DNA from 4 places in the Mesorhizobium sp. f-mel genome. Region 2 is predicted to be linked to each of the others. Evidence: riboswitches for the same ligand, from Rfam matches in the RefSeq annotation. Region 2 holds a riboswitch; each other region holds the start of a gene.
The links. A riboswitch is a leader RNA that binds a small molecule or an ion and turns the genes downstream of it on or off. The one in region 2 is predicted to bind thiamine pyrophosphate.
Positions count from the first base shown of each region.

Region 1 (7,834 bases), on a different contig from region 2:
GACCCCTATTGCCGCGAACCCAAACCAGGCTCGGACCGCACGCCTGCCGAGTTGCTCGGGCGTCGAAGGCAGGTCGGAGGCGGGGCGCTGCAGCATCGTTCATTTGTGCATGATTTCGCACAACGGGCAATCATATTTGTGCGGGCAACCGCACTTTTTGCCCAGAGGCAAGCGACGTGAATTGATGATTACGCGCTAAAGATCAGCACTTATCGACAACAGGCTGCGTCTGGCACGCCAGTTGCGAATTCAGATTCAGCAGCCGCGAGGCTGTTGAAGCTTAGTCCCGGGAGGTCGGGTCTCCCGATCGGGGCGCAACGGAGGATATCATGCAGACAACGATCGCTGCCGCCGAGCCGCGCGGCAAGGTTCCCTTCTATCGGCATCTCTATGTGCAGGTCCTGGTGGCGATCGCCGCCGGGGTGCTGCTTGGACATTTCTATCCGGAGACAGGTGCCGCGATGAAGCCGTTCGGCGACGCCTTCATCAAACTGGTGAAGATGATCATCGCGCCGGTGATCTTCCTGACGGTGGCGACCGGCATTGCCGGCGTATCCGACCTGCAGAAAGTCGGCCGTGTCGCCGGTAAAGCGATGGTCTATTTCCTGGTATTCTCGACGCTGGCGCTGGTTATCGGCCTCATCGTCTCGAACGTTGTCCAGCCCGGCGTCGGCATGCACATCAATCCGGCCACACTCGACGCATCGAAGGTGATGACCTTTACCGAAAAGGCGCATGACACCACCATCGTCGGCTTTCTGATGAACATCATTCCCGATACGATCACCGGCGCCTTCGTGCAGGGCGATGTATTGCAGGTGCTGTTCTTTTCGGTGCTGTTCGGCATTGCGATGGGGCTGGTCGGCGACAGCGGCCGTGCCGTCGTCGATTTCCTGCAGGCACTGACCGCGCCGATTTTCCGCCTTGTCGCCATCCTCATGAAGGCCGCACCCATAGGCGCCTTCGGCGCCATGGCCTTCACCATCGGCAAATACGGCATCGGCTCGATGGCCAATCTCGCCATGCTGATCGGCACGTTCTATGCGACCTCGCTGCTATTCGTACTAGTGGTGCTCGGCGCGGTCGCCCGCTACAACGGCTTCTCGATCCTGGCGTTGATCCGCTACATCAAGGAAGAGTTGCTCCTGGTTCTCGGCACCTCGTCTTCAGAGGCGGCGCTCCCCGGCCTCATGGTCAAGATGGAGCGCGCCGGCTGCAAGCGCTCGGTCGTCGGCCTGGTCATCCCGACCGGCTATTCCTTCAACCTCGACGGCACCAACATCTACATGACGCTGGCGGCATTGTTCATCGCACAGGCGACCGACACGCCCCTCACTCTCGGCGACCAGGTCCTTTTGCTTCTCGTCGCCATGCTCAGCTCCAAGGGTGCCGCCGGCATCACCGGCGCTGGCTTCATCACGCTGGCGGCGACGCTGTCGGTCGTGCCCTCCGTGCCGGTTGCCGGCATGGCGCTGATCCTCGGCGTCGACCGCTTCATGTCGGAGTGCCGGGCGCTGACCAATCTCGTCGGCAATGCGGTAGCGACGATTGTGGTGGCGCGCTGGGAAAAGGAGCTCGATCAGGCGAAGCTCGCCGCCGCTATGGCCGGTGAATTGCCAGACGAGGCAGACCTGTCGCTGCAAGTCGAGGATGTCTCCATCTCGCCCAAGCATCGACCACGGTGCTGGGGCAACGAGATGTATGAAAGCAAACCTCATTGAGACGGTTCAGCCCGGGCCGGTTTTGCTCCGGGCCGGGCTTGTCACCCACTCGCCGCCATCGCAACGCCGGGCGGCGGAACTGCTGGCCGTAATCCCCGGCGATCTTTGCACCTCATCGCCCCGAGGAGGGGACCTGTGACGTCGAGGAATGACGCTCAGTTTGCCAATCACTATAAAATCGCGTCGGCCGGCGCCGGGAGCCAAGCACAATCTCTTCGATGGGAGCTCGGATGGCTTGTAGGATCATCCGGCAGAATTCTCTTTAAGCCTCTTGAGCACAAATCGCTTGCTTTCGAGAACGCTCTCTTCAAGCGACCTCGCATTCGCCAGATGCGCGGCGATGGCGCTGGCCAGCATGCAGCCGGTCCCGCGCATTGTTCCGGCAAGACGGGGTGTGTCGAAGCGAATGGGTTCCTGATTGTAGGTCAACAGGATATCGGTGGATCGCGGTCCGGTCGCATGGCCACCTTTGAGCAACAGCGCCTGCGGCCCGCACGCGAGCAATCTTTTTCCCTGCCGGAGCGTGTCATCATCGTCCGCTGCCAGTTCCGCACCGACAAGGACCGCCAGTTCGATGAGGTTTGGAGTTACGAGATGGCAAAGCGGCATGAGATCACGCTTCATGACGCCGATCGCATTCGCCTCCAGGAGCGGCCTGCCCGAAGAGGAAGCCAGCACCGGGTCGAGTACTGCCGGTATCCGTGGATATTCGCTGAGCACGGCCGCAACCGCAACAATGACCCGCGCGGTTGAGAGCATGCCGATCTTGATGGCCAACACCTTGTTGGCCCGCAGTGCTGCGCGCATCTGGTCGGCGACAAGGCCCGGCTGCAGATGATGGATTGCGATGACTGCATCGTGTCTCTGCACCGTCACCGCAGTGACGGCAAGGCAGGTGCGCACACCGATGGCAGAGATCGTCTCGATGTCGCGTGCAACGCCGGCACCGCCGCTGGAGTCCGATCCACCGACGACAAGCACATGTGGCTCTTGTCTTAGCGCCACCGGTTGGTCTTCTCGATCCATTCTTGCGTGCGCGCTTCGGGATCGGCATTCAGGCTGATATCGGTAACCACAGCCGCGCTGTCGGCGCCAGCCTCAAAGACACCGTCGAGCCGGTCAGGGCTGAGCCCGCCGATGGCAACCAGCGGGATCGGCGCAACCCTGTCTTTCCACGCGCTGATCCGTTCGAGCCCTTGCGGCGCCCATTTCATCTTCTTGAGGCTAGTCGGATAAATGGGCCCCAGCGCCACGTAGTCCGGCTCGGCCGCGAGCGCCGTTTCCAGTTCGGCGTGATCGTGGGTCGAAAGCCCGAGCTTCAATCCGGCGTATTTAATCGCCAGCAGATCGGCCGCAGCCAGATCCTCTTGACCGAGATGGACGAAGTCGCAGCCTTCCTCAATGGCGAGCCGCCAATAGTCGTTGATGATCAGTTGACAACCATGGGCCGTGCAGACGTCGATCGCGCGGCGGATTTCCATCTGCAGCATGGGCTCGTCCCTGTCCTTGATGCGCAACTGCACCAGCTTAACGCCAAGCGGGACGAGCCGTTCGATCCAGGCAGCGCTGTCGACGATCAGGTAGAAGGGGTCGAGCTTCATGAAAAAACCGCCCTGCCAAATGTCGGTGTCGACGGTATGGCGACATCGCGCGGTTCGAGCATTCCCGAGCAGAAAGCTTCACGGCCGGCATCGACCGCCTTGCCGAACGCGCGCGCCATGCCGATCGGATCGGCTGCCTTGGCAACCGCCGTATTCAGGAGCACGGCGTCGAAGCCGAGTTCCATGACGGTCGCCGCGTGCGATGGTCGTCCAAGCCCCGCATCGACGATCAGCGGGACGCCGGGAAAATGTCCACGCATCGAGCGCAGCCCCGGGATGTTGACCGGGCCGAGCGCGGAACCGATCGGCGCGCACCATGGCATTAAGACCTTGCAGCCCGCGTCCAGCAGCCGTTCCGCAACGACAAGATCGTCGGTGGTGTAGGGGAGGACCGCAAAACCGTCTTCGCACAGGATTCGGGCGGCTTCGACCAGGCCAAACACGTCCGGCTGGAGGGTATCATGGTTGCCGATCACTTCGAGCTTGATCCAGTCTGTGCCGAAGACTTCGCGCGCCATTTTCGCGGTCGTGACCGCCTCCTTGACGGAATGGCAGCCGGCAGTGTTGGGTAGGACGTGGACGCCGAGCGAGCGGATCAACGACCAGAAATTCTCGCCAGCCTTGCCGCCTGCCATTTCACGCCGCAAGGAGACGGTCACCACCGACGTCCCGGACGCCTTGACAGCATCGGCAAGGATGGCTGGTGAAGGATATTGGGCGGTGCCGAGAAGCAGGCGTGAGGGAAGCGTCGTTCCAAAAAGATCGAACATGGTCCTACCCACCCTGCATGGGTGACAGGATCTCGATCCGGTCGCCTTCGCTCAACAGGAATTCTGCCCGGTTTGCTTTGTGCACAAGGTCGCTGTTGACAGCCGTTGCCAGCCAATCGCCCTCATAGGCGAGCGCGGCAAGCAGCGCCGCCAGTGTCGTGGCGTCATTCTCAAGCGCTTCGCCGTTGACGATCAGTTGCATGAGCAAGTTCCTCGAATTTGGCATGATCGAAGACAAGAGCGGCGGCCAGCCGCGCCATGGCGGGCGCAAGAAGGAAACCATGGCGGTAGAGCCCGTTGATGGCGACGCCATTTCCACGTGCTTCGACACGCGGCAGATTGTCGGCAAAGGCCGGGCGAATACCGGCGCCGGTCTCGATGATGCCGGCCTCACCGAAGGCCGGGTGGAGCGCGCAGGCAGCGCTGAGAAGTTCCATCATCGAACGGACCGCGACCGGACCACAGTCATCGCTCTCGATCATCGTGGCGCCGGCCATGAAACGGTGATCGCTGCGCGGCACCACGTAGAGCGGAAAGCGCGGATGAAGCAGCCGCACCGGGCGCGACAGCGAGATTTCGGGCGTGCGCAGGATAAGCATTTCGCCGCGAACGCCGCGCAGCCTCTCATTACCCGCTGCCATTCCTATGCAGTCGATCTCGCGTTCGAACCCGGAAAGCTGCCGGGCGTCCGTGGCAAAGCGGAAGTCGACGCCCATGGCGGCGAGCTTTTCGTGAAGCGCTGCCATCGCCTGGCGCGGGTCGAGATGCGCCTCGCCGGGGAAGAACAGCCCGCGCCGGAAACGGCCGGCGAGATCGGGCTCCAGCCGCGCGATTTCCTCTTCATCGATCCAGCAATGGCCTGAGGTGCGGCTTGCGAAACGGTCAAGCTCGCCCGCATCCCGCGGCGCTGCAACAACGAGCGTTCCGGCCCGCGTCACCTGGCCGGGCAGCGCCGCATCCCACCAGTCGGCGGCGCCGCGTCCGAGGTCCAGCACAGGCTGCTCGGCGCTTTCGCGTTCGCACCAGGGCGCTAGCATGCCGCCGGCAAACCACGATGCGCCGCCGAGACTACACCCGATTTCGGCCACGGTGACCGCTGCGCCGCGAGCGGCAAGTTCGAAGGCAGCTGTGAGGCCAGCGACGCCGGCCCCTTTGACCAGCACCCTCATGACGGCTCCGGCACCTTGGGCGTGGTGTCACTCACCGGCATATAGAGGTCGCCGCCCGCGCGATATTTTTCCGCCATCGCCGCCATTCCCTCCTTCTGTGCTTCGGCGCGGATGTCATGGGAGATGCGCATCGAGCAGAATTTCGGCCCGCACATGGAACAGAAATGCGCCAGCTTGTGCGCCTCCTTCGGCAAGGTCTCGTCGTGGAACGAGCGCGCCGTTTCAGGGTCGAGCGAGAGGTTGAACTGGTCTTCCCAGCGGAACTCGAACCGGGCCCGTGACAGCGCATCGTCGCGGATTTTCGCCGCCGGATGGCCCTTGGCGAGGTCGGCGGCGTGCGCGGCTATTTTGTAGGTTATCACACCGGTCTTGACGTCGTTGCGATCCGGCAGACCGAGATGCTCCTTCGGCGTCACATAGCAGAGCATGGCGGTGCCGAACCAGCCGATCATGGCAGCACCGATTCCGCTGGTGATGTGGTCATAGCCGGGCGCAATATCGGTCGTCAGCGGTCCGAGCGTGTAGAAGGGTGCCTCACCGCAGATGGCGAGCTGCTTGTGCATGTTCCGCTTGATCTTGTGCATGGGGACATGCCCAGGCCCCTCGATCATGACTTGGCAATCCTTCGCCCAGGCGATTTTTGTCAGCTCACCGAGCGTTTCCAGTTCGGCGAATTGCGCCGCGTCGTTGGCGTCGGCGATCGAGCCGGGGCGTAGGCCATCGCCGAGTGAGAAGGAGACGTCATAGGCGCGACAGATGTCGCAGATTTCCTCGAAATGCTCGTAGAGGAAGCTTTCCCGATGATGGTGCAGGCACCATTTCGCCATGATCGAGCCGCCTCTGCTGACAATCCCGGTGACGCGCTCGACCGTCAGCGGAATGTAATGCAGCCGGACGCCGGCGTGGATGGTGAAATAGTCAACGCCCTGCTCGGCCTGCTCGATCAGCGTATCGCGATAGACCTCCCAGTTGAGGTCCTCGGCGATGCCGGCGACCTTCTCCAGCGCCTGATAGAGCGGCACCGTCCCGATCGGCACCGGCGAATTGCGTATGATCCATTCGCGGATGTTGTGGATGTTGCGGCCGGTCGACAGATCCATCACCGTGTCGGCGCCCCAGCGGATCGCCCAGACCATCTTTTCGACCTCTTCGGCCATGGACGAGGTGACGGCGGAATTGCCGATATTGGCGTTGATCTTGACCAGGAAATTGCGGCCGATGATCATCGGCTCACTTTCGGGGTGGTTGATGTTGGCGGGGATGATTGCGCGCCCCCGCGCCACCTCTTCACGCACGAACTCCGGCGTGACGAAATCCGGGATCGAGGCACCGAAGGCCTCGCCCTCCCGCTGCAGCTTGCCTTGCAGGATCTCGCGTCCAAGGTTCTCGCGAATGGCGACGAATTCCATTTCGGGGGTGATGATCCCGGCGCGGGCATAGGCAAGCTGTGTCACCGCCTTGCCGGCCCGGGCCCTCCGCGGAGGGTTGCGGACTCGAAATTCCGGCGTCAGGCGCTCGCCCGCCGCAAATCCATTGTCCTCCGGCCTGACGTGGCGGCCGTCGTAGAATTCGACATCGCCACGTGCCGTGATCCAGTCCTGGCGCAGCCGGGCAAGGCCGGTCTCGATGCTGGTCTCGATAGTGGGGTCGGTATAAGGGCCGGACGGATCGTAAACCGTGACCGGCGGCTCACCGGCGGTCGGGTGGACGGCGATCTCGCGCATCGGCACCCTGATCTGCGGGTGGATGGCGCCGGGCTTGTAGGTTTTCCGCGAGGCGGGCAGCGGTCCCGTCGACACGGCGGGGGTCAAGGCATTCATTTGAGGCTCCTTTGCTCATTTGCATTGGAGACCCAGTTCTGTGCCGGAAGGATGAAAAGACGCCTTGGGCGACCTGCTCGAAACAGGTTTTCGGGCATGAATTCCCGCAAAGCGCTTGCACCGTCCCTACGCCAGTGTGAACTGGATCAGGTTCAACGGGTCACTGCGCCGCGAAGCCAGCAGTATCTCAGCCCCTTGCCGGGACTCCCCTGGTGAATGCCTCGATTGGACCGGGCCGGCGCCCTTTTGTCAAGCGCCGATGCGCTGGCGTTTGCCGCCACGGCCAATTTGCTGTTGCCCACGGCGGTGGCATCGATCGCCGACGAGGACCGCCTGGCGGCCGATTGCGTCGCCATATTGCTCAGTCGCATAATCGAGTCGCTTGAGCGGGTTTCCGGCCTCCGCGCCGATGCTTTCATTGGTAGAGGCCCGGCACTGAATTGAAGCGGCTCGGCAGCTATCCTAAGCAACACATTTCAACGCTTGGCTGCAGGCGCGCCATAGAGCAAATCAGAAATTCCGGCTGCACCGAACAGCCGCAATCATGCCCCCAACCGGGCTTCCCCATAATTATCGTTCCCAATCGGCTCCTGCTCGGCCGTAATCCGAGATTTGACAGGGCGGCCCGCGTGGATGGGTATTTCCGCCCTGGTGCCATCGGGGAAGATCGCGACGATCTTAAGTTCGCCGCCGAGGCTGCGGACGTAGCGTTCCATGGTCCTTATCTGAACAGTTTCCGGGTGATGCTCGACG
Region 1 is NZ_JBSPTO010000042.1:15,329-23,162, reverse strand. It holds partial or broken gene ACWUKX_RS29105 (sensor histidine kinase) at 1-96, opposite strand, end outside; gene ACWUKX_RS29100 (dicarboxylate/amino acid:cation symporter) at 330-1,721, shown strand; gene ACWUKX_RS29095 (hydroxymethylpyrimidine/phosphomethylpyrimidine kinase) at 1,965-2,726, opposite strand; gene ACWUKX_RS29090 (thiamine phosphate synthase) at 2,717-3,322, opposite strand; gene ACWUKX_RS29085 (thiazole synthase) at 3,319-4,092, opposite strand; gene thiS (sulfur carrier protein ThiS) at 4,097-4,294, opposite strand; gene thiO (glycine oxidase ThiO) at 4,263-5,261, opposite strand; gene thiC (phosphomethylpyrimidine synthase ThiC) at 5,258-7,081, opposite strand; TPP riboswitch at 7,187-7,302, opposite strand; gene ACWUKX_RS29065 (hypothetical protein) at 7,307-7,525, shown strand; gene ACWUKX_RS29060 (helix-turn-helix domain-containing protein) at 7,624-7,834, opposite strand, start outside.
Region 1: linked by a shared signal. The riboswitch ahead of thiC (phosphomethylpyrimidine synthase ThiC) and the one ahead of ACWUKX_RS26095 (YkoF family thiamine/hydroxymethylpyrimidine-binding protein) in region 2 are both predicted to bind thiamine pyrophosphate.

Region 2 (7,834 bases):
TAGAAGCTAACGCCGCGGCCAACGTCGAACGCAGGTACAAGTTCCTGTGCCGTGCAATCAAGAGAACCTACCGGAACTCGGTCGTTCAGTGGCGCAATCCGCGACGGCCGGACGCACCGGCCGGACCATCCAGGTCAGCAAACCCAAGTGCGCCCGACCGGTCGCTGTGGGTTGGACCAGCGGCGATGACGTGGATGGCTGGCCATGCTGATCGACGGGTCAAAACCTTCCTCACTGGTTTTGTGGAGGGAGCGATAATCGAACCAGGCTGATGCACTGCTTTCTACCCACACGCGATGCGGGCAGACCTCGACTTCGTGTGGGGAACGTAGCGCTCGGCGACGGTGACGGAACTCATCAGGACTGGGCCCGCTCGTCGTGAGGCTGGAACATTCCCGGCGCTGATCGCAGCCGACGCTGCTCGTCGAAACGGACGCATCATCGAGCGTCGAAGGCGAAACCGCGATCTCAGTCCAAGGTCATGAAACAGGACCGCGATCCGATCGGCCCGCTCTCTCCGCCAGAGGCGCGGGCTTCATTTGTTCGGCCGGTGCGGCGGTCCGCTTGGGGGCGGAGATTGAAAATCTGCGGCGGTGTGTCGAGTACAGCGATGGGCTGCCTGGACAGCCGGCGGTTACCTTTCGGTTGCTCTAAGGCTCCGCGCCGCCTCATCGAGTGCCAGCGGATCGTCACCGAGGCGGTCGATGAGGTCTTGAGCTTGGTCGCCGGTGATGCCTGTTCTCATCGCCAGCGCTTCCGCTGCCTCAACATCCGATTGACCAGCGGCGCGGTTGCCTTTCTTCACTCGGCTTTGGGTCTGCGTGGGAGCTGGCACATCGGCACCAGATATTGCCGGCGGGCGAGCACCAAGCGAGCGGTCTTCGTTCTCGATTTCGACGGTCGCCTGATTCCAATGGCGCTCGTGCAGACCGTGCGTCTGGCCTTCTCGTTCCCAGATCTCATATGCGCGGCGCCGAATGCGTTCGTGTTTGTCGTCTGACATGGTCGTTCCTCCTTGTGGGTTTCACCCAACGCGAAGGAGCGTCGGAACGATCCCATCCTGCACGCCGATTTCAGACAAAGAGGGGACCCGGAAGGCTGGCTTCCGGAAGACCATGCCTGCGGCGTTGCGATGCTGCGATGCTTTAGGTGGCCCGGAGCAAATCCTAGTGCGGTGCTCGAGAGCAAGTCGTCCATCGCGCTGAAGGGTGCAGCATTGTTTTCCGTATGGAAACGGGTTTGAGGAGAAAGTTCGGCTCCTGCAGCACGATGCCAGACTAAATTAGAGCTGGCCATTGCTTGAACATCGTTCGCGCAGCTGCTACGTCGCCCATATCGACAGGGGCGCTCCGTATTGCCGGGGCTGAGATGGAAGGTGCAAGCCTTCGGTCCCTCAAGCTGATCTGGGTAATGCCAGCGGAGCGAGGCGACTATGTTTTCAGGTGCACAGATTTCCCTGTATCCGATGTGCGATGATTTCGTCGGCGTCATCCTTAGGGCACTTTCGGCGATGGATCCTTATCGGCCGAATTTCCGCATCGAAACCGACGACATTTCGACGCTGATGGTCGGCCCGCCCGAACAGCTTTTCCCGGCCATGCGCGATCTGTTCGCCTCGGCGGCGGCAAGTGGTGTGCATTGCGTGTTGTCGGCGACGGTGTCGCGTGGCTGCCCTGGCGAGCCTGACGATCCGATCTGCACACCGATTTCCGGCAGCAGCCACGAGCTGTCCCTGGCCGAGCGCATCGGCGCGGCGCGGGCGCATGTCGACGGTGCGAAAAAACTCGGACAAGAGGTCGCCGCGCAGTTCTCGCTCTATCCGCTCGGCGAGGGCCACCACATGGACGAGATCTACGGCTGCATCGACTTCCTCAAGGCCTCGGGGGTCTTCGACAGGTCGAAGAATTTCTGCACGAAGCTGAGGGGCGACGCTGGACCGGTGTTCGCGACGCTGTCGGAAGCTTTCCTTCGCTTCGGCGCGCCGCAAGGCCATGTCGCGCTCGACTTTACCGTGTCGGCGAACAGCCCGAGCCCTCGTTAGCCTTGGCTGTCAACGGGTTGCAGCGAGATCCGAGACGGCATCCGGAACGACCACCAGCTTGCCGACGAAATCCTTGGCAATGAAATCCGCCTGGGCGCGGTGGAAATCGGAGAGCTTGTAGACGCCGCCGACCAGCGGTCGGATCTTCTTGTCCTCGATGTAGCGGACGATACGGCGGAAATCGTGTCGCGTGCCCTGACTGGAACCGTGCAGCTGCAACTGCTTGAGATACATAGTGCGCAGATCGAGCTGTACGACCGGGCCGGCAATCGCGCCGGCCGTCGTGTAGCGACCTTCGGGCCTGAGGATGCGCAAGAGGTCGTTGAACATGGCGCCGCCGACCAGGTCAGCAACCACGTCGATCGGCCGGCCCTCGGTCGCTGCGTTCACGGCGGCGGGCAGGTCGGCGATGCCACGAGTGATCACCGCTTCGGCCCCGATGTCGAGCACCGCCTGTTCCTTGCCCTTGCCGACGACGGCATAGGGGATGGCGCCGCGCGCCCGCGCCAGCTGCACGATGCCGGAGCCGACGCCGCCAGAAGCGCCAGTGACCAGCACACGCTCGCCAGCTCTTAGTGCGGCACGTTCCAGCATCTGTTCGCCTGTGAGATAGGCGCAGCAGAAGGTGGCAAGTTCGACATCGGTCATTTCGGTATCGACGACATGGGCGTTCTCGGCTGGCACAGCCTGGTATTCGGCATAGCCGCCGTCACGGCCGTGGCCCATATAGTCGATGTCGGCGAGGGAATCGTCGTCGCGGTTGTAGATCGAGAAATCGACCATCACCCGCTCGCCGATACGGTCCGGCGAGACGCCATCGCCGACGGCGACGATGTGGCCGACCGTGTCTGTGCCCTGGATGCGCGGGAAAGTCAGCGTGTTGCCTTGGCGGCGCCAAGTCGATACCGCGGCAGCATCTTCTTCCGTGCCATAGGCGCCCTGACGCACCCAGACATCGGTGTTGTTCATGCCGCAAGCGGTGACCTTGACCAGCACTTCACCTGGGGCGGGCGAGGGCACTTTCACGTCGGTGCGGTAGACGAGCTTTTCCGGCCCGCCGTGACCGGTCAGCTGCACGGCGGCCATGGTGGCGGGGAGGGATTTGGTCATGGCATTCATGTCGATCTTCAGATGTTTGCAAACACGCTTTTCACCGCATCGGCCGTCTTCGAGACGATGATGTCGGCCTCTTCGCGGGTGAGGCAGAGCGGCGGCGCAAAGCCGAGAATGTCGCCCTGCGGCATGGCGCGGCCGATGACACCGCTTGCGGCGAGGGCGGTTGCGACCTGCGGCCCGATCTTTTGCGATGCATCGAAGAACACGCGATCATTTCTGTCGGCGACGAACTCGATTGCCGCCAGCATGCCGTCACCGCGCACCTCGCCGACGTTTTTGTGGCCGCCGACGGCTTTCGCCAGTTCGGCACGGAAATAGGCGCCGGTCTCGCCGGCATTGGTCACAAGGTCCATCTCGTCTATCAGTTCCAGGTTGGCGACACCGGCGGCAACGCAGATCGGATGCGCCGAATAGGTCCAGCCGTGGCCGAGCGAGCCGAGCTTGTCGGAACCCTGCACCAGCACCTGCCAGACCTTGTCCGAGACGATGACGCCAGACAGCGGTGCATAGGCCGAGGTCAGGCCCTTGGCGATGGTGATCAGGTCGGGCTTGATGCCGTAATGGTCGGAACCGAACATGGTTCCCAGCCGGCCGAAGCCGGTGACCACTTCGTCGGCGACCAGCAGCACATCGTACTTCTTCAGAACCGCCTGGATCTTTTCCCAATAGAGGGCGGGCGGCGGCACGATGCCGCCGGTGCCGAGGATCGGCTCGCCGATGAAGGCGGCAACCGTGTCCGGGCCTTCAGCCAGGATCATCTCTTCGAGCTTGTCGGCGCAGTGTTGGGAAAACTGCTCCTCGCTCAGCGAGCGGTCGGCACGGCGGAAATAGTAGGGCGCCTCGGTGTGCAGGATCGGCGCACGCGGCAGGTCGAAAGCGTTGTGGAATAGGTCGAGCCCAGTCAGCGATCCGGTCATGACGCCGGAACCGTGATAGCCGCGCCAGCGCGAGATGATCTTCTTCTTCTCCGGCCGGCCGAGCACGTTGTTGTAGTACCAGATCAGCTTGATGTTGGTTTCGTTGGCGTCGGAACCGGAGAGGCCGAAATAGACCCTCGACATGCCTTGCGGGGCGCGGTCGATGATCATCTTGGACAGCGTGATCGACGCCTCGGTGCCGTGGCCGACATAGGCGTGGTAATAGGCGAGGTTCTTGGCTTGCGCGGCGATGGCGTCGGCAATCTTCTGGCGGCCATAGCCGACATTGACGCAATAGAGTCCGGCGAAGGCATCGATGCTCTTGCGGCCATTGTTGTCCCAGATGGTGACGCCTTCGCCGCCGGCGATCACGCGGGTCGGGCTCTCGCCGCGCGCGTGCGTGCCCATATGGGTCGAGGGATGGAAGAAGTGGTCGCGGTCCCAGGCGGCGAGTTCGTTGGACTGGTCGAGCATCTTTTTTACTCCTGAGAAAAAGTGTCGGGCGCGGTTCTAGGCCACGTCCAGGCAGAGATATTTGAGATCGGTAAAGGCTTCGAGCCCGTGGCGCGAGCCCTCGCGGCCGATGCCGGACTGTTTGACGCCGCCGAAGGGGATCGGCGCGCCGGTGATCTTCACGCGGTTGATGGCAACCATACCGTAGTCGAGCGCGCGGCCCATGCGCAATTGGCGGCCGCCGTTCTCGGTGACGACATAGGCGACAAGCCCGTATTCGGTGGCGTTGGCGCGGGCGACGGCTTCGTCTTCGCTATCGAAAGGCGTCACGGCGGCGACCGGACCAAAAGTTTCCTCGCGCATGATCAGCGCGTGGTCGGTGACATCGGCGAGCAGGGTCGGGCGGTAGAACAGCGGTCCTGCAGAATCGCGTTTGCCGCCGGTGAGGCAGCGTGCGCCATGGGCGAGCGCATCGGCGACCTGCTCCTCGACCTTCTTGACCCCGCGCTCATGCATCAAGGGCCCGATGTCGGTGTCATCAGCCAGGCCATTGCCGGTCCGCAGCGTCTCGATGCGGCTGGCGAAGGCGGCGCAGAAACGATCGTAGATCGGGCGCTGGACATAGATGCGGTTGGCGGCGAGGCAATCCTGGCCGGAAGTGGCGAATTTGGCATCGACGGCTATGGTCACAGCCTTGTCGAGATCGGCGTCGGCGAAGACGATCAGCGGCGCGTGGCCGCCAAGCTCCATTACCAGCCGCTTCATCGTCGGCGCACTTTGCGCGGCGATCAGCCTGCCGATCTCGGTCGAGCCGGTGAAGCTCATGGCCCGGACGCGAGCGTCTTCGCACATCCGCCCAACGATGGTCGAAGCCTTGCCGGTGAGAATGTTGAAGACGCCTGCCGGCAGGCCGGCGCGTTCGCCGAGCTCGGCCAGCGCCAGTGCCGACAGCGGCGTTTCCGACGAAGGGTGCGCGACGATGGTGCAGCCGGCGGCAAGGGCGGCCGCCGCCTTGCGGGTCAGCATGGCCGCGGGAAAATTCCACGGGGTGACAACGCCGACGACGCCGAGCGGCTCGCGCCGCACCATCATCTCGGCGTTTGGCAAGTGGCTGGTGACGCTTTCGGCGTTGAGGCGTTTTGCCTCCTCGGCATACCACTCGACGAAGGAGGCGGCGTAGTCGATCTCGCCAAGCGCTTCCCTAAGCGGCTTGCCCTGTTCGAGCGTCATCAACAGCGCCAGATCATCCTTGGCAGCGATGATCAGGTCGAACCATTTTCGCAGAATTCTCGCGCGTTCCTGTGGGAGAGCCGCGCGCCAGGCGGGAAAGGCGCGGGAGGCCGCGTCGATCGCCTTGCTCGTCTGCCTGCTATCGAGCGCGGCAACCCAGGCAACGGTGGTGCCTGTGGCAGGATCGATCACCTCGAAGCTCTCGGCGGCTTCACTCGCAGTCCAGTGGCCGTCGACATAGGCGAGTTCGCGCAGCAGCCGGCGGTCGGCGAGGCGGTCAAGCGCTTCATGGCGTTCTGGTCGGGCAAAATGCGCGGACATTTCGAAGACTCCCGGTTCGAAGTGACGGGAAGACTATTCGCGCGGCCCGGACAAAGAGGCTGTTTCGGCGCCCGCGCGTAGAGAGATTGTCTCTATTGCATCGCCCCGGCAGCCGATCTCTCTAGCGTTACGACGACGCCGGCAACAGATCGGCCACCGGCAAGGCCATTTCCTCCTTCACCGTCTTGGTGACGATGTAGGTGAAATAGCGGTCGATGCCGATCTCGCGTTCGAGCAGCGCGTCGACCAGCCGCTGATAGGCGTCGATGTCGCGCGCCATCACTTTCAGCAGATAGTCGACGCCGCCGCCCACCGACCAGCAGGCGACGATTTCGGGGACGTCGCGGATGACGCGCTCGAAACGGTCGAAATCGGCCTGGCGGTGGCTGGCCAGCGTCACCTCCATCAGTACGGTGGCGACCGGCGCGACGGCGCGCATCGCAACCTTGGCGTGATAGCCGGAGACGATGCCGGCCTTTTCCAGCTTGCGCAGCCGCATCCAGCACGGCGTCGGCGACAGGCCCACCTTGTCGGCGAGCGCCAGCTTAGTGATGCGCCCGTCGCGCTGGACCACGTCGAGGATTTTGAGGTCGATCTGATCGAGTTTCAATGCGGCCATGAGCGTCTGCTTTTTTCTTGCCCGACACCATGACGGCGCATTATTTCGATTGTCAATTGCACTGATTTCGATCTCTAATAAGTCATGACATTATGGCGTCCAGATCCCGCGCTCATCCGGCGGCCGGCCTATCAATCGCTCGCCGACCAGTTCGCGCGCGCGATCCATGATGGGCGGCTGGCCAACGGCGCGCGGCTGCCGACGCATCGCCGGCTGGCCGACGAATTGAAGCTTTCGGTGCAGACGGTCAGTCGCGCCTATGAGGAACTGATCCGCCGGGGCCTGGTCTCCGGCGAGATCGGCCGCGGCAGCTTCGTGCAGACGCAGCGCCGCGAGCCCGAGCCGCCATACCTGCCGGAGCGTCTTGGCGAGGTCATCGACCTCTCCATCCTGAAGCCGGTTTGCGAGCCGATGCATCTGGAGCGGCTGAAACAGGCGCTGAGCTGGCTTGCCGAGAACCTGCCGTCGAGTTCGGCGCTGTCGTTCCGGCCGAACATGGTGTTCCCGCGCCACCGCGCGGTGGCGGTCGAATGGCTGCGGCTGTGCGGTCTCGATGTATCCGCGCAGAATGTCAGCCTGACTAACGGCGCCACGGCCGGCATGACGGTGGCACTGATGAGCGTGGCGCCGCCCGGTTCGACCGTCGCCACCGAGGCGATCGGCCACCATACGCTGATCCCGCTGGCGCGCTATCTCGGCTTCAACCTCGAGGGCCTGCCGATCGACGATAATGGCCTGATCCCGGAGGCGCTCGACGAGGCGTGCCAGCTTTCCGACATCCGCGCCGTATTCGTGCAGCCCTCGGTGATCAATCCGACCGCAACGCTTATGGGCGCCGCGCGGCGCGAGCAAATAGCCGCGGTGGCGCGCAGGCACGACATCGCCATCATCGAGAACGACGTGCTCGGCCCGCTGGTCGAGGGTCGTCCGCCGCCGGTCGCCGCCTTCGCGCCCGAGCGCACGCTCTACGTCACCTCCTTCACCAAGATCGTCGTGCCAGGCCTGCGCATTGGTTATCTCGCGGCGCCCGACCGCTATGTCGCCGCCGTCGCCAACCGGCATCTCGTCTCCAACTGGATGGCGACGCCGCTGGTGGCGGAGATCGCGACAAAATGGGTGACCGACGGCACTGCGATG
Region 2 is NZ_JBSPTO010000030.1:473-8,306, forward strand. It holds gene ACWUKX_RS26090 (DUF2934 domain-containing protein) at 635-1,003, opposite strand; TPP riboswitch at 1,331-1,442, shown strand; gene ACWUKX_RS26095 (YkoF family thiamine/hydroxymethylpyrimidine-binding protein) at 1,433-2,041, shown strand; gene ACWUKX_RS26100 (alcohol dehydrogenase family protein) at 2,051-3,160, opposite strand; gene ACWUKX_RS26105 (aminotransferase) at 3,169-4,548, opposite strand; gene ACWUKX_RS26110 (NAD-dependent succinate-semialdehyde dehydrogenase) at 4,585-6,078, opposite strand; gene ACWUKX_RS26115 (Lrp/AsnC family transcriptional regulator) at 6,206-6,697, opposite strand; gene ehuR (MocR-like ectoine utilization transcription factor EhuR) at 6,782-7,834, shown strand, end outside.

Region 3 (7,834 bases), on a different contig from region 2:
CGAGAAATCCACCACCAAGTCCAAGGGGAGGTACCGCGCTTGCAGGGACCGGATTGCTTGGGATACGCCGGAAGGAACGGAACAGGAGCCAAGCTCCGACGAGTGCAAGGTATGTGGTCACATATGGCTTCATGATCGCTCCCTCAAACGAGGTGAGCACAAAAGCGCCGAGAACGCCGCCGAGAACGCCAAACGGCATCAGGCGCCAGAAAAGCTTCCAGTCGATATTGCGGTGATAGAGGTGAGCCGAACCCGAGGCCGCAGTGGTAAACAGCTCAGCCGCGTGAACTGAAGCCGAAGCGTGTGCAGGAGACACGCCAAACCCCAGTAATGTTGTCGAGCAAATCACGCCGTAGGCCATGCCGAGAGCCCCGTCCACAGCTTGAGCTACAAACCCTACGAGCGCAAAAAGAATGAACTCTTGCATTTGGCTCTCCAACAAAGCGCGAGTCGTAATTGCCGAAAAGACAATTCACCAAACGCCTCGCATCGACAATGGTGACGACGAACGGGAAATTGTCCACTCGATCGACGCCTTTCCTGTACCTTCAGTCATTCAGCCTCTTAGGATATCGAGAGCGATCTCTCGAATTGGATGTTCGGGTAGCCGCACCTCCTCTGACCTGAGGTTTCACGGGTCGGGTACGGGTCGGGCGCAGACTTGCAGCTCCACCCCATATCTGTTTAATTGCCGCCATCCACAGGGGTGCTCCGTATCGTCGGGGCTGAGAGATGGGCTGCAAGCCCGTAAACCCTAGAGCTGATCTGGATAATACCAGCGGAGCGAGGCGGGCGATGTTTTCTGACGTACAGATTTCTCTTTATCCGAGGACCGGCGATTTCGTCGGTGTCGACATCTCCGCGCTCGATGCGCTCGACCCTTGTCGCGATCAGTTGCGCATGGGCACAGGCGATATTTCGACGCTGCCGGTCGGCCGGCTCCAGGGCCATGTCACGACCGAGCTTACGGTTTCGGCCAACAGCCCGGCCCCGCGCTGATCTTTTCGCGCCAGACAGGTCTCGCATGTCCCAATCTTTCTCCGCCGCGCCGCGAATCGCAGCCTTGTTCGCCAAGATCGGACCGGCCTTGCTATCTGTCGGCACGCTGGTTTTGGCTTGGGAGCTCTATGCGCGCATCTCGGGCATCTCGCCCACCACGCTGCCCGCGCCGTCACGCATTCTCGCCCAGGCCATCCTGCAGCGCCAGGCGCTGTTCGACAACACCGTGCCGACCATCAGTGCCACATTGGTGGGCTTCGCCTGCTCGCTGGCCGTTGCCTTCCTTCTTTCGATGCTGATCGATTTCTTCAAACCGCTGCGCCGCGCCCTGTTCCCGGTCTTCATCATTAGCCAGACGCTGCCGCTGGTGGCGATCGCCCCGCTGGTCATTCTCTGGTTCGGCTTCGGGCTGACGCCGAAGATCATGCTGGTCGCCCTCGTGACTTTCTTTCCCATGCTGGTCGCGCTGGTGCAGGGTTACGAATCGACGGATCGGGACATCTCGGCGCTTCTGAGTTCGATGGGCGCTTCCCGCATGCGCATTTTCCTGCTGGCCCGCCTGCCCTCCTCGCTGCCCTATTTCTTCGCCGGGCTGCGTATCTCGATCACCTACGCCGTGGTGGGCGCCATCTTCGCGGAATATGCCGGCGCGGCCAAAGGGCTCGGCATCTACATGCTCAACGCCAAAAACAATTTCCGGCCCGATCTCGTGCTCGCAGCCGTGCTGATCAGCGCCTTGCTCACGCTAGCCCTGTTTGCCGCCACGGTGCTGATCCAGCGCGCCGCCATGCCATGGGAGCGGCTCGATGCCGCACGAAAATCATGAGCAGACGGCTGGAGCTGCGCCAAGTCAGCAAGCGTTTTGGCGACATTGACGTGCTTGCCGGCATCACGCTGCATGTCGAGCCGGGCGAATTCGTTTCAATCCTCGGCCCCTCCGGAGCCGGCAAATCCACGATCTTCAGATTGCTGACGGGCGGTCTCGAAGGCTACGGCGGCGGTGTCGACTTCGACGGGCGGCCATTGGCCGACGCGCGCCGACCGTTTGCCTTCATGCCGCAGCACGATGCCCTGATGCCTTGGCGCACGGTTATCGACAACACCGCGCTCGGTTTGGAAGTGCAAGGCATGTCCCGCAAGGCGGCGCGCGACAAGGTGGCGCCGCTCTTCGGCGAATTCGGCCTTGCGGGCTTCGAGCAAAGGTATCCGGCGCAGCTCTCGGGCGGAATGCGCCAGCGCGCCGCGCTGTTGCGTACCGTCGTGCAGGACCGCGCCATGCTGTTGCTCGACGAACCGTTCGGCGCACTCGACGCCCTCACGCGCACCGGCATGCAGCGCTGGCTTCCGATGATGTGGGACCGACACCGCTGGACCGTCCTGCTGATCACCCACGACGTGCGCGAGGCAGTCTTCCTGTCCGACCGCATCTATGTGCTGAGCAGCCGCCCCGCCCGCGTGCTGCGCGAAATCGCCATACCTCTTCCGCGCCCGCGCACGGATCTTGTCTCGCCGGAAGCCAGCGCCATCGAAGCCGACATCCTCGATACCCTGCTCGATCCACAGCCCGCCCAAAGGACATGACCATGCTTTCCAGACGCCTCTTCATCGCTGCCGCATTGATCTCCGGGCTCGGACCCGTCACGTCCGTCCGCGCCCAGCAGACTGTCACCGTCGCACTAGACTGGACGCCGAACACAAACCATGTCGGGCTATATGTCGCCCAGGCGAAAGGCTTCTACGCCGAGGCCGGGCTCGACGTGCAGATCCTGCCCTACAGCGACACTGCGGCCGGTACGCTGATCGCCAACCGCGTGGCTGATTTCGGTATATTGGGATCCATAGGATTGTTCACCCAACGCACCGCCGGCGCCGACCTCGTCGCCACCTACGCCATCATGCAGACAGAAACCGGCAGGCTGGTGTTCAATGCCGACCGCGCCGATATACAGTCCCCAAGGGACCTGGACGGCCTAACCTATGGCGGTTTCGGCAGCGCCTGGGAGAATGCGCTGATCGGCACCATTATCCGCCATGATGGCGGCGAGGGCAAATTCGAAACGGTGACGCTGGGCACCTCCGCCTATGAGGCCTTGGCCAATGGCGCAGTCGATTTTACGCTCGAAGTCTATACTTGGGAGGGGATCAAAGCGGAACTTGACGGCAAGGCCCAACGCGCCTTCCGCTACGCCGATTACGGCGTGCCCGACCAACACACCAATTTCATTGGCTCGAGCCGGGCCTACCTCGAAAAGAACAAGGACACGGCAACTGGGTTCATCGCCGCGACCAGGCGCGGCTATGCCTTCGCCGTCGAACATCCGCAAGAAGCGGCTGATATCCTGATCGCAGCAAACAGCGACGTGCTGACCGACCGTCCGCTGATCGAAGCATCCCTGAAGGCGCTGGTCGACGGCCACTATCTGCAAAGCCCCACCGGCGCGATCGGCACAATCGATCCAGCAAAGATGGAGGCGATCGGCGGCTACCTGTTCAAGGCCGGCGCCCTGCGCGACAGCGATGGAAACCTGATCGGCGAACCCCTCGATTTCGCGGCCTATTACAGCAACGCCTATATAGCCGGCGAAAAATGAGCCCGCCGCTGTGCATATATCTCAATGCCGTGATCTTTAGCCTCGGCAGTCACGGGGCCGGTTGGCGCATACCCGAAAAGCGACCCGCTTGCCTCGACTAGCCTCGACTATTGGGTCGACCAGCAAAGCTTCATCGACGACGTGATGCCTTTGCTGGAGCGTTCGGAAGTTTTCGACGCTGGGGGTGAGCGCACCCTTCGCGAGCGATACGGCCTGCCAAGTCTTTAGGTCTAGGATCGAACAGGGGCGCGTGGCGGTGCTTACTCACGACTAGGCCCGGCTCCGGACTGACGTGATGGCTTCGTGTAGCGCTTTGGCGTCAGTTCCGCCCCGGGTTGGCCGTTCAACCGTTTCTTGAGGATGTCAATGAGGCTGATGGTGACCGCGATCACCGCAGGGCCGAGGACGAGTCCGGATGCTCCAAAGAGGACGATGCCACCGACCGCGCCGATAAAGGCCATCACTGTGTGGAGCCGCAACCGGCTCCCGACAAGCATCGGATAGAGCAGATTGTCGATGCCGGCGACGACGCCGCCGCCCCAGATGGTCAGGATCGCTGCGCTTGCCCAAGACCCTTCCAGTGCGAGATAGATCGCTGCCGGCACCCAGATCACGAATGCGCCGAGCACTGGCACGATGGCAAGAAGTCCCATTACCAGGCCCCAGAAGACCGGCGTGGGCAGGCCGAGCCACCAGAACATCAGGCCGCCCAGCGTTCCCTGCACAGCGGCGACAAAAACGGTGCCTATCAGGATCGCATGTACCGTCTCGGCAAAGCGCGACAGCATGTATGCCGTCTCCGGTGCACGCAGGGGCGAGAGACGCTCGATCCCCCGCAGGGCGGATTCACGGTCCCGCAGAAAATAGAACAGCAGATAGAATGTCAGCACGAACATCACGGCCTGATTGATCGAGCCGCGCAATAGCGATGTGCTTTGTCCCGTCAGCCATTGTACAAATGCGGCGACCGTGCCGGCCGGATCGAGTTGGTTCTCAACCCACTGGGCAACCGCCGAAAGCCTGGGATAGCCCGACACGAAGGCATCTGTGTTCCAACCCCGGATGACCTCCTCCAGATAAGTGGCGCCGTTTACCGCCTCGCGAACAAGCTGCTGTGCCACGAAGATGAGCGGCAGGCCGACTGCAACCGCCGCGATGCTGACTGACATCAGTGCAGCCAGGTTTTGGTTCCTGAGCCTTTCCTCGACCCGTCGATGAGCCGGATACAGGACGATTGCCAACACCAGCGCCCACGTCAATGCGGGCAAAAAAGGCAACGCCAAGAGATAGCAGACATACAGACCGATCGCCGTCGCGGCCACGATGCCGAGCAATCTCATTTGTTTCATATCGGGCATCTGTTTCAGGTCGGGCACCTCTCGCCGTCTCGCAAACCAAGCGAGCCTAGTGGATTTCCCGACAAAATGGCAGCTCCCGTTGCCGCACCGCTACGGCTAGGCCGCTGTGGAATATGACGACAATGGCACGGACATTTTCTCGCTCATTGGGCTGATTATACCGACTGGGCACCCGTGCCCGATGCCAGCACCGCGGCCTGCCCGGTCGTGGATGCTCTGACCTACGGCGGTTCTACAGCTCGCTCGCGAACTCGCAGCTTCACAGGACCAATAGAAAAAAGGCCGGACTGTTAAAGTCCGGCCAGGCATGAAGGTTTAAAACCTCCAGAGGGGAACGCGCCGGACGCAATGGGAGGAAAACATCCGACGCAATGCGTATATGGGCCGCCTCGGGTGACGTTTCAACGAGATGTGGTGGGCCACATCAGCCGCTCCATAGAGCCACATCCGAAGATTCATCGTCACGGTCTGCGGCAGCTTCGATTGCCGCTGACCAACAGGCGCGCATGCCGCGCGACCTCGCTACCGGCGCTCTACAGATTCCGCCAGATGGCGAGGGCACGGGAAAGGCCGGCGTAGCTCGCCATCCTTGATGCGGCTTTCGGAGACTGTTTTGGATCTCCCGGAAGCCGCTGAACGGCGACCGAGATAAATCGTGGCAGCTATTGGCGTAGCCGCCCCGACAAGGGTCTCACCAGCCTAGTCGATGTCGAAGGATACGCCTTGGGCCAGCGGCAGCGCCTTGGAATAGTTCACCGTGTTGGTGGCGCGCCGCATGTAGGCCTTCCAGGCGTCGGAGCCCGACTCGCGGCCGCCGCCGGTCTCCTTCTCGCCACCGAAGGCACCACCGATCTCGGCCCCCGATGTGCCTATGTTGACGTTGGCGATGCCGCAGTCGGACCCGTCGACGCCGAGGAAGCGCTCGGATTCCTGCAGGTCGCGGGTGAAGATCGACGACGACAGCCCCGCTCCGACCGCGTTGTGCTCGTCGAGCACGGCGTCGAAATCCGAGTACTTCATCACATAGAGGATCGGCGCGAAGGTCTCTTCCGTCACCGGCGAGACCTGCTTGGGCATCTCGACCAGCGCCGGACGAACGTAATAGGCGTCGGGATGGCCATTGTCGACCCGCGTGCCGCCGGTCACCTTGCCGTCGTGAGCGGCGGCTTCCTTCAACGCGTTCTGCATGCTGTCGAAGGCTGCCTTGTCGATCAACGGTCCGACCAGCGCGGATGTCTCCAGCGGATTGCCGACCGAGACGCTTTCATAGGCCTTCTTGAGGCGCGGAACAAAGGCATCATAGATGCTCTCATGCACGAACAGGCGCCGCAGCGTCGTGCAGCGCTGCCCGGCCGTGCCCATGGCGCCGAACGCAATGGCGCGCAAGGCCATGTCGAGATCGGCCGTCGGGCAGACGATGCCGGCATTATTGCCGCCGAGCTCCAGCACAGCGCGCGCAAAGCGTTTTGCCAGCCGCGGACCGACATCCCTGCCCATGCGGGTCGAGCCGGTGGCCGAGACCAGCGGCACCTTGGGATGGTCGACCAGAATTTCGCCGACGGCGCGATCGCCGATCAGCACCGACGTCAAACCTTCCGGAGCATCGCCGAAACGCTCTGCCGCACGCTTGAAGATCGCCTCGCAGGCGAGCGCCGTCAGCGGCGTCTTTTCCGAGGGCTTCCACACCACAGCGTCGCCGCAGACCAGCGCAAGCGCCGCGTTCCACGACCACACCGCGACCGGGAAGTTGAAGGCCGAAATCACGCCGACGACGCCCAGCGGGTGCCAGGTTTCCATCATGCGATGACCGGGCCGCTCGGTGGCGATGGTCAGGCCGTAGAGCTGGCGCGACAGGCCGACGGCGAAATCGCAGATGTCGATCATTTCCTGGACTTCGCCGAGCCCTTCGGACGGAATCTTGCCGACCTCGATCGACACCAGCCGGCCAAGCTCGGCCTTGTGCGCGCGCAGTTCCTCGCCAAGCAGCCGCACCAGCTCGCCGCGCTTCGGTGCCGGCACCAGACGCCAGGCCTGGAAGGCCTGGTGGGCGGCATCGATGGTCTTTGCCGCACCGGCCGGCGAGATCGTCTTCAGCGCGGCGATCTGCTCGCCTGTCACCGGGCTGCGCACGATAAGATCGCCGCCCGAAAGCGCGTCCTCAGCGACACCCAGTTTCGCCAGTAACCCGGCTGTTTCCTTCGCAATCGTCATTTTCTTTCCCTTTCAGATCCCGTCGCCCATAATGCATGTCGCCCAAAAGTGCACAGCGGTTTTGGGACAACGACATGCATAAAACAAACTTGCCAAAGCCTTGTGCCATGCCGTCCCTGTACCGATCGGCACATCAGGAGCTGTCATGGCGTGGCATTACTCGTTTCAGGGAAAAATCGCCACCCCGGCATGGTCTAAGCCAAGGTCAGACCGTTGAACCAGTGACTCGTTCAGCGCGCTGTCTGCGCGGTTCCCCGCGCGGTGCCTTCCTTCATCAGGCGGTCGATATGCATGCGGATATGGGCGGCCTCGGCTGCCGTGTTGGCAAGAGCGATGGCACGGTCGAAGGCGATGCGCGCCTCCTCGCCACGACCAAGCTGCATCAGCAGGCCGCCTTTGAGGCCGAAGAAATGGAAATAGCCGGAAAGCCTTTGCTCCAATGGCTCGATCATGGCAAGTGCCGCTTCCGGCCCGCGCACCTTGGCGACCGCGACGGCGCGATTGAGCGTCACCACCGGCGACGGCTGCATCTGCTCGAGCAAGCTGTAGAGCAGGTCGATCTCGTTCCAGTCCGTATCCTCGGGCTTCGCCGCCCGCGCATGCAGGGCGGCGATCGCCGCCTGCACCTGGTAGGGACCGGGCTTCTGGTGGCGCAGCGCCTTGTCGACCAGCGCC
Region 3 is NZ_JBSPTO010000017.1:2,976-10,809, forward strand. It holds gene ACWUKX_RS19990 (sulfite exporter TauE/SafE family protein) at 1-427, opposite strand, end outside; TPP riboswitch at 693-805, shown strand; gene ACWUKX_RS19995 (hypothetical protein) at 796-999, shown strand; gene ACWUKX_RS20000 (ABC transporter permease) at 1,025-1,825, shown strand; gene ACWUKX_RS20005 (ABC transporter ATP-binding protein) at 1,822-2,580, shown strand; gene ACWUKX_RS20010 (ABC transporter substrate-binding protein) at 2,577-3,590, shown strand; gene ACWUKX_RS20015 (AI-2E family transporter) at 3,851-4,966, opposite strand; gene amaB (L-piperidine-6-carboxylate dehydrogenase) at 5,648-7,159, opposite strand; gene ACWUKX_RS20025 (RNA polymerase sigma factor) at 7,390-7,834, opposite strand, start outside.
Region 3: linked by a shared signal. The riboswitch ahead of ACWUKX_RS19995 (hypothetical protein) and the one ahead of ACWUKX_RS26095 (YkoF family thiamine/hydroxymethylpyrimidine-binding protein) in region 2 are both predicted to bind thiamine pyrophosphate.

Region 4 (7,834 bases), on a different contig from region 2:
GCTGGCGAAATAAGGAACCGGATTTCAAAAATAAGACGCTTTTGAAATCCAATTCTCAAAACGACATCGAGTCACGCCAACCGACCGCGTAGCGACCGCCGCAACGAGCTTTCGCCAGTGCAATCCACGCGACATCAGCGGCGGAACCATTCACCCGCGTGGCACGTTCTTGGCTGTTGTAGGGCGCGGCGTCGCCAATTCAACCACGATGCCAGCTCAGGGTCGAGCGATCGCACCGCAACACCCGGAACAGGGAGCGTGGCATGATGGAAGATATGGCAGGGCGAACCATGGTCCGCGCGGCGATGAAAGCCCCCTATCTCGAGCGCGACGAGGAGCATCTTCTCGCGCTGCGCTGGAAGCAAGACAACGACCAGCAGGCGCTGCACCAAATCGCCATGGCGCATATGCGGCTGGTCATTTCCATGGCCTCGAAATTCCGCCACTACGGTCTGCCGCTCGGCGATCTGGTCCAGGAAGGCCATGTCGGCCTGCTGGAGGCAGCGGCCCGTTTCGAACCGGAGCGCGAGGTGCGGTTTTCGACCTATGCGACGTGGTGGATCCGCGCCTCGATGCAGGACTATATCCTGCGCAACTGGTCGATCGTGCGTGGCGGCACCAGTTCGGCGCAAAAGGCGCTGTTCTTCAATTTGCGGCGCCTGCGCGCCCGCTTGGCGAACGGCGCCGAGCCAATCTCGAATACCTCGCTCTACCGCGAGGTGTCGGTGGCGCTCGGCGTCTCGGAGGCCGACGTGGCGATGATGGACTCCCGCCTTTCGGCACCGGATAGCTCGCTCAACCAGCCGCTCGCCGACGATGCGGGCGCCACCGAGCGAATGGATTTCCTGGTTTCTGACGATCCTTTGCCGGACGAGGTCGTAGGCGACACGATCGATGTCGAACGCCGCTCTGTCTGGCTGAAAACGGCGCTCGGCGCGCTCAATGCCCGCGAGCTCAGGATCATCGAGGAGCGCCGGCTGAGCGACGAGGGCGCGACGCTCGAAGCCCTCGGCGAGGCGCTCGGCATCTCCAAGGAGCGCGTCCGCCAGATCGAGGCACGCGCCATGGAAAAGCTCAAGATAGCGCTGGTGAAGCAAAACCCCGAGTTTCTGGCGACAGCCGCCTGAATCTTATTTGTCGGTGATGATCTTGACCTTGTCGCCGGCGGACACTGCTGCACCGGGCGACATCGCGTTGAGCACCCTGAACAGGTCCAGCTTGCGATCGACGCCGACCATCTGCGCGGCGAGCGACCCCATGGTCTGTCCGGGCCGCACCGTGACAACGCGGATATGCAGCGGCTTCAGCGCCGCTTTCTCGGTTGCGCTCAAGATACGGAAGGAGCCGCTGACCGAGCGCGCCACGGCATCCAGCGAGGTGCTGGCGGAAGGTGCCGCGGTCAACAGCCGGTAGACCTGACCGCCGGCGCGGATCACCGCGATGTCGAACTGCCAGCCCTCGGCGCTGGCATGCGCCGTCGCCGCCTCGTTGCCATTGATCGTTTCCTGGCGCACGCTGCTTTCGTCGAGACCGGCCACCCAGCCACTGCGGATGTAGTCGGTCAGCGAGCGGCTCTTGTCGATCGAAACGCCGTCGAAGCGGATCGCTATGTCGCCTGGCCCGGTTGCCGTCACCGCCGCGGCCGAGTTGTCGATGATGAAGCCGTCGGGCACCGAGAACGACACGCCGAGCCCTGGATGCAGGAAGGTTTCGCCACGCACATAGCCTTCCTCCGGTGTGTCGCCGTAGAGCAGGCCGTCTATGCCGGCGAGGAAGGCGTCGCGGTCGCGCGTGCCGACGCCGGGCGCACCGAACTGGCGGGCATGACGCTGCGCCAGATCGATGCGTTGCGGCGTGTTGGGATGCGTCGCCAGGAAGTCGAGGCTGGCGTCGGTGGCGCCGCTGATAGAGCGGAAATCGGTGTAGGCCGACATGGACTGCAGGAAGCGGCCGGCGGCAAAGGGATCGAAGCCCGCCTCGCCGATCGACTTGATGCCGATGCCGTCGGCCTCAAGCTCCTGATTGCGCGAGAACTGGGCAAGCCGCAGCTTGCCGCGGATCAGTGCCGCCTTGGCGGTCGGGCTGTCGCCGAGCACATCCGAGACGACCTTGGTTGCAAACCCCTCCTCAGCCTCGAGCTGCTGGCGCTGCAAGCCGTGGTTTGCAGTGACGTGGCCCATCTCATGCGCGATGACCGCGGCGAGCTCGGCCGAATCGTTGGCCAGCGCCAACAGGCCGCGCGTGATGTAGAGATAGCCGCCCGGCAGCGCGAAAGCATTGACGTTGGGCGAATTGAGGATGGTGATGCGGTAGGTCTGGGTCGGGTTGGCGGACACCACGGTCAGGCTGCCGACGACCTTGGCGACCATGCGTTCGAGCTTGGGATCGGAATACTCGCCGCCATAGGTGGCGAGGATGCGCGGGTGCTGCGCCTTCGCCATTTCGGCGAGCTTGCTGTTGGCGGCGACATTGTCGACCGTGATCGGTTTGTTGGAAGGCTGGAAGCCGGATTCCTGAACGTCCGGAGGCGTGAACATCTGGCAGCTTGCCAGCGCCATGGCAAAGCCGGCCAGCGCGAGGAAGCGCGCCAGCGGTTTCCTTCTCACTCTGTCGGTGCCGGTCGGCAGAACAGCTTCCTTTCAGGTCTCAGCACATGGCCCCGAAAATCGGGCATCGATTTTCAGAAAGGATCATACGCACAATCAAACTGCCACAGCGTCCTTCGCGCCCACGAGCACGCATGACACCGAAGTGGCAAATCACAACCTATGCCGGACCAGTATCGGAGGACCTAGCCACACTACTTTGACCATGGCAAGCAAGCACCACATCGCCTGAAGCCGGTTTGGCCGTAAATTATGTCCGCTTCCGGGCAACATCTCGTGATCCCGCGCCAAACGGACCTGCACCGATATAGTGCCGGAAGGCTTCCGGTCCAGCTTTGGTAAAAAAATCGGCGACAGTCCCGGTTGCGGCAACCGTGGCATTGTCCAGGAACACCATGTCCTGGCCGATACGGTGGGCGTCCTCCGGCTGATGCGTGACGAACAGCACCGTCATGCGCCGCTCTGCATGAACGTCGGCTACCAGATCGAGCATGTCGTCGCGCAAGGCCGGTCCGAGCGAGGCGAACGGTTCGTCGAGCAAGAGCACCGGCCGGTCGCGCACCAGGACGCGGGCGAGCGCGACGCGTTGCCGCTCGCCACCGGAGAGTTCGCGCGGCAGGCGCTGTTGCTTGCCGGCAAGGCCGACGCGCTTGAGCGCCGCGGCGACCGCAGCGTGGTCGGCCTCGGTCAGCCTGAGCGACGGCGAGCGGCCAAGGCCGACATTTCGTTCGACCGAAAGATGGGCAAAGAGATTGTTTTCCTGGAACACCATCGACACCGGCCGCGCCGAAGGCGGTTTGGCGCCGAAATCGGCGCCGCCGATCAGCACGCGGCCCGATCGCGGCGTCTCGAAGCCGGCCACCAGATTGAGCAGTGTCGATTTTCCCGAACCGCTCGGCCCCATGATGGCGGTGATCTTCGAGGCGGCGAACTCGACATCGAACAAAAACGGCGCTTCGCCATAGCTGAACGAGACCTTTTCCAGCCGCACAGCCGTACCGCTTTCGCTGTTGAGCGTCATGATTTTTCTCCCCGTCCCAGCCAGTCCGCGGCCAGGACAAGCGCCAGACAGACCAGGCCGAGCAGCAATGCCAGGCCTGCCGCGTCCATAGTGCGGTAGCTGCCCATGCGCGACAGCAAGAGATAAGGCAGCGTCTGCAGGGAGTCGCTGCCGAACAGGGCAATGACGCCGAGATCGCCGAGCGACAAAGCCATCGCGAACGCGAAACCGGTGGCGAGAGGCCGCCGCAGCGACGGCCAGTCGACCAGCCGGAACCGGTCCCAGCCCGAAATGCCAAGCAGTAAACAGAGCCGTTCGTGGCGTTCGCTCGCCGCATCATAGCCGGGGCGAATGGCGCGGATGGCAAACGGCATCGCCATCACCGCGTTGACGGCGACGACCATGACAGGGGCGATGGCAAAGACATCGCTGAAAATACGCAGGAGAAGGAACCAGCCGGCGCCGATTACGATGGGCGGCACAACGAGGACGAAGCCGGCGCCGGTATCGGTGGCGTATTCGAGCAACGTCTTGGCGTCGACGCGACGCCTCAAGGCCAGCGCCCGTCGTGCCATGACGAGCGACAGCGACAGCGCCACTGAAAGCAGCGCCGCCAGCAAGGCGAGCACGGCGCTGGTCAGCGTTGCCTGCCGCACCGCGCGCTCGGCCGCCAGCCGGCCGAGATCGGCGCCAAGGCCTGACGTCACCGTGGCCGCCATCGGCCCGGCGACGAACAGCAATGCCAGAACGATCAATGCTGCGTTCAGCACGGTCTCGGCCGTACCAGCCGAAAGATACCGGCGCGGTGCCACCGGCAGGTTGGCGTCGCCCACGGTGTTGGCGCCAAGCCGCATCAATGCAAGCACCACGATGAAGGTCAGCGCGATCTGCAGCAGTGTCAGCGTCACCGCGCGGGCAGGATCGAAATCGAAACGCAGCGCCTGATAGATGGCGACCTCCAGTGTCGTCGCGCCCGGCCCGCCGCCCAGCGTGAGCACGATGGTAAAGGATGTGATGCAGAGCATGAAGACAAGCCCGGCGACGCCTGGCAGTGCCGCACGCAGCGTCGGCCATTCGATCAACCGGAATGCGGGCCTGGCGCCCATGCCGAGCTGGCTCGCCAGCCGCCACTGGTCGGCCGGCACCGTCGCCAGCGCCTCGAGGAACAGCCGCGTCGCCAGCGGCAGATTGAAGAAGACATGGGCTACGAGGATGCCGGACAGGCCGTATATGCCCGGCCAGCCCTGACCGCCAATCGCGGTGAGCACGCCGGCGAAATAGCCGGCACGGCCATAGAGAGCCAGAATGCCGAGTGCGGCGACGATGGCCGGCAGCGCAAGCGGCACGGCGAAAAGCTGCAGGATCAAGGCACGACCAAAGAAGCGCGGATGCCGCGACAGCGCCCGCGCAACGAACAGCGCCGGCACGACGGAAAGCAGTGTCGACAGCAAAGCCTGCCACAGCGTGAAACGGGCGACACGGAAGAGGTAGGAATCGAAAGTCGACGCGGCGCCGGTCGGGTTGCGTGTAGCTTCAAGGATGAGCCCGGCGAACGCAGCGCCGATCAGCAGCGCAACAGCGGCAAGCGCGATGGTGCCGGCGGTGACGCGGGGATCGGCAGGATATCCGATATGCATCCCGCCCTGCCTGGTTCAACGATCGTCGAAGCAGAAAATATGGCTGAGGCCGAGTTCCCGCCCACCCCCCTCTGTCCTGCCGGACATCTCCCCCTCAAGGGGGGAGATTGGCAGCTTTACCCTCGCCTCAATCTTTCGACTGTTGCGATTGGCGAAAGCGGAAGTGACATCCGATCTCCCCCCTTGAGGGGGAGATGTCCGGCAGGACAGAGGGGGGCGCCGTAGAGTGATCATCTTTCAATCACAGCTACTTGCTCATCACCGACAGCCACTCGTCGACCCAGGCCTTGCGGTTGGCGGCGACCTCTTCGGGGCTGAACAGCAAAGTCTTGGTCGGCTTGACGAGCTTGTCGAAGGCCGGATTGAGCGGCTTGTCAGTTTTGCCGGCAGGAAACATCCAGTTGGTCTCGGGGATGACATCCTGAAATTTCGGCCCGGTCATAAAAGTCAAGAACTGTTTCGCCAACGGGTTCTTCGCACCCGTGGTGGTTATGCCGGCAACCTCGATCTGCAGATACTCGCCCTCCTCGAAGGACGCCGCCTGATAGCGTTCGGTGTTTTCGGCGACCATGTGATAGGCCGGCGACGTGGTATAGGACAGCACCATCGGCGCCTCACCCTTGGTGAACAGGCCATAGGCCTCGCTCCAGCCCGGCGTCACGGTGAGCACCTTTGCCTTAAGCTTGGCCCAGGCTTCCGGCGCCTTGTCGCCATAGACCGACCTCACCCACAACAGCAGGCCGAGACCGGGCGTCGAGGTGCGCGGATCCTGGATAACGATCTTCTCATCGGCATTGCCCTCGACCAATTCCTTCAGGCTCTTCGGCGGGGTCTTTAGCTTTTCGGTGTCGTAGACGACGGCGAAATAGCCATAGTCGAACGGCACGAAAATATTGTCGCTCCAGCCACCCGGCACATTGACGTCGATGACGACGCCATGCGGCGAAAACAGGCCGGTGGCCTTGGCTTCGGCCGTCAGATTGGTGTCCAGGCCAAGCACGATGTCGGCCTTGGTTGCGGCGCCTTCCAGCTTGACGCGGTTGAGCAGGGCGACGCCGTCGGCGACCGCGACGAATTCGAGAGTACAGCCGCATTCGGCCTCGAAGGCCTTCTTCACCGCCGGGCCTGGACCCCAGTCGGCGGTGAAGCTCTCATAGGTATAGACGGTGAGTTTTTCCTGCGCGGATGCCGGCCCGATGCCGGCGAGAACGGCCGCCGCAAGCAGCATTGCCGAAACAAGAGTGTATAAAAACGTGCGCATCGGCGCCTCCTTCGTTCACGTTGAAAGGAATTGAGGCGTCGGGCTGTCCGAAACGTCTAATCCCTCCGCCGGTACAAACCGGATCAGGTTCAGCGGGTTGGCATGGTTGCCTCTCAGCTGGTCCGCGAAGATCGCGTCCAGCACCCCGTTAGAGCGTTTCGACACATAGGCCCGGCCCAGGTGTGGCGCAAGCGGAAGTTTGCCGGGCATCCGGAACGCGGCCTTCCGTTTCGCAAGCAGGGCTGGTAAGGGCCACGCATATGAGCAAATTCACCATCCTGCTTGGCGGCGATCTTATCCGCACGCCGCTGCTCGACCGCCAGGTCGCTGGCACGCGTGTCATCGCCGCCGACGCCGGCATGAGCCATGCCCGGACGCTGAGCCTGACGCCGGAACTCTGGGTCGGCGACTTCGATTCGGTGCCGGCGGATCTGCCGGACGAGCTGGCCGCCGTGCCCCGCCAGGTGTTTCCGGCAGAAAAGGACAAGACCGACGGCGAACTGGCTATCGCCGCCGCGCTCGAACGCGGCGCGACCAGCCTCGTGCTTGCCGGCGCGTTCGGTGGCAAGCGGGCCGACCACGCCTTCTTGCACCTGGCGCTCAGCGTCCGACTGGCCGAGGCAGGGACGGAGGTGCTTTTGACCAGCGGCGCACAGGAAGGCATTCCCTTGCTTCGCGGAAAGGTCGGCTTCGACTACGCCGATAGCACGCTGTTTTCGATTCTCGGCTTTTCCGACCTTTCCGGCCTGACCGTGACCGGCGCCAAATGGCCGCTTAACCATATCGAGATGGCGTTCGGCTCGTCGCTGACCATTTCCAATGAGGTCAAGGGCCGGCTCGAAATCGCGTTGGGCAGCGGCCGCGCGCTGTTGCTCGCCCACCCACTCCCGCTTACCGAAAGCTGACATGGCGCCGCCACTTCTCAATCTCGACGGGATAAAACTGACTTTCGGTGGCACGCCGCTGCTCGACGGAGCGGAACTGACGGCGTCGGCAGGCGACAAGATCGCTTTGGTCGGCCGCAACGGCTCGGGCAAGTCGACGTTGCTCAAGATCGCTGCGGGATTGATCGAGCCGCAGGACGGCGAGGTGTTCCGCCAGCCTTCGGCGACAGTGCGCTACCTGCCGCAAATGCCCGACATGGATGGTTTCGCCAGCGTCCGCGCCTACGTCGAGGCGGGGCTCGGACCCGCCGACGATCCCTACCGCGCCACCTATCTGATAGAGCATCTCGGCCTGTCCGGCGAGGAACCGCCGAACGATCTCTCCGGCGGCGAGGCGCGCCGTGCTGCCCTTGCCCGCGTCATGGCGCCGGAGCCCGACATTCTCC
Region 4 is NZ_JBSPTO010000006.1:57,857-65,690, forward strand. It holds gene ACWUKX_RS10730 (RNA polymerase factor sigma-32) at 264-1,127, shown strand; gene ACWUKX_RS10735 (M48 family metalloprotease) at 1,131-2,558, opposite strand; gene thiQ (thiamine ABC transporter ATP-binding protein) at 2,857-3,627, opposite strand; gene thiP (thiamine/thiamine pyrophosphate ABC transporter permease) at 3,624-5,243, opposite strand; gene thiB (thiamine ABC transporter substrate binding subunit) at 5,491-6,504, opposite strand; TPP riboswitch at 6,548-6,662, opposite strand; gene ACWUKX_RS10755 (thiamine diphosphokinase) at 6,765-7,409, shown strand; gene ACWUKX_RS10760 (ABC-F family ATP-binding cassette domain-containing protein) at 7,411-7,834, shown strand, end outside.
Region 4: linked by a shared signal. The riboswitch ahead of thiB (thiamine ABC transporter substrate binding subunit) and the one ahead of ACWUKX_RS26095 (YkoF family thiamine/hydroxymethylpyrimidine-binding protein) in region 2 are both predicted to bind thiamine pyrophosphate.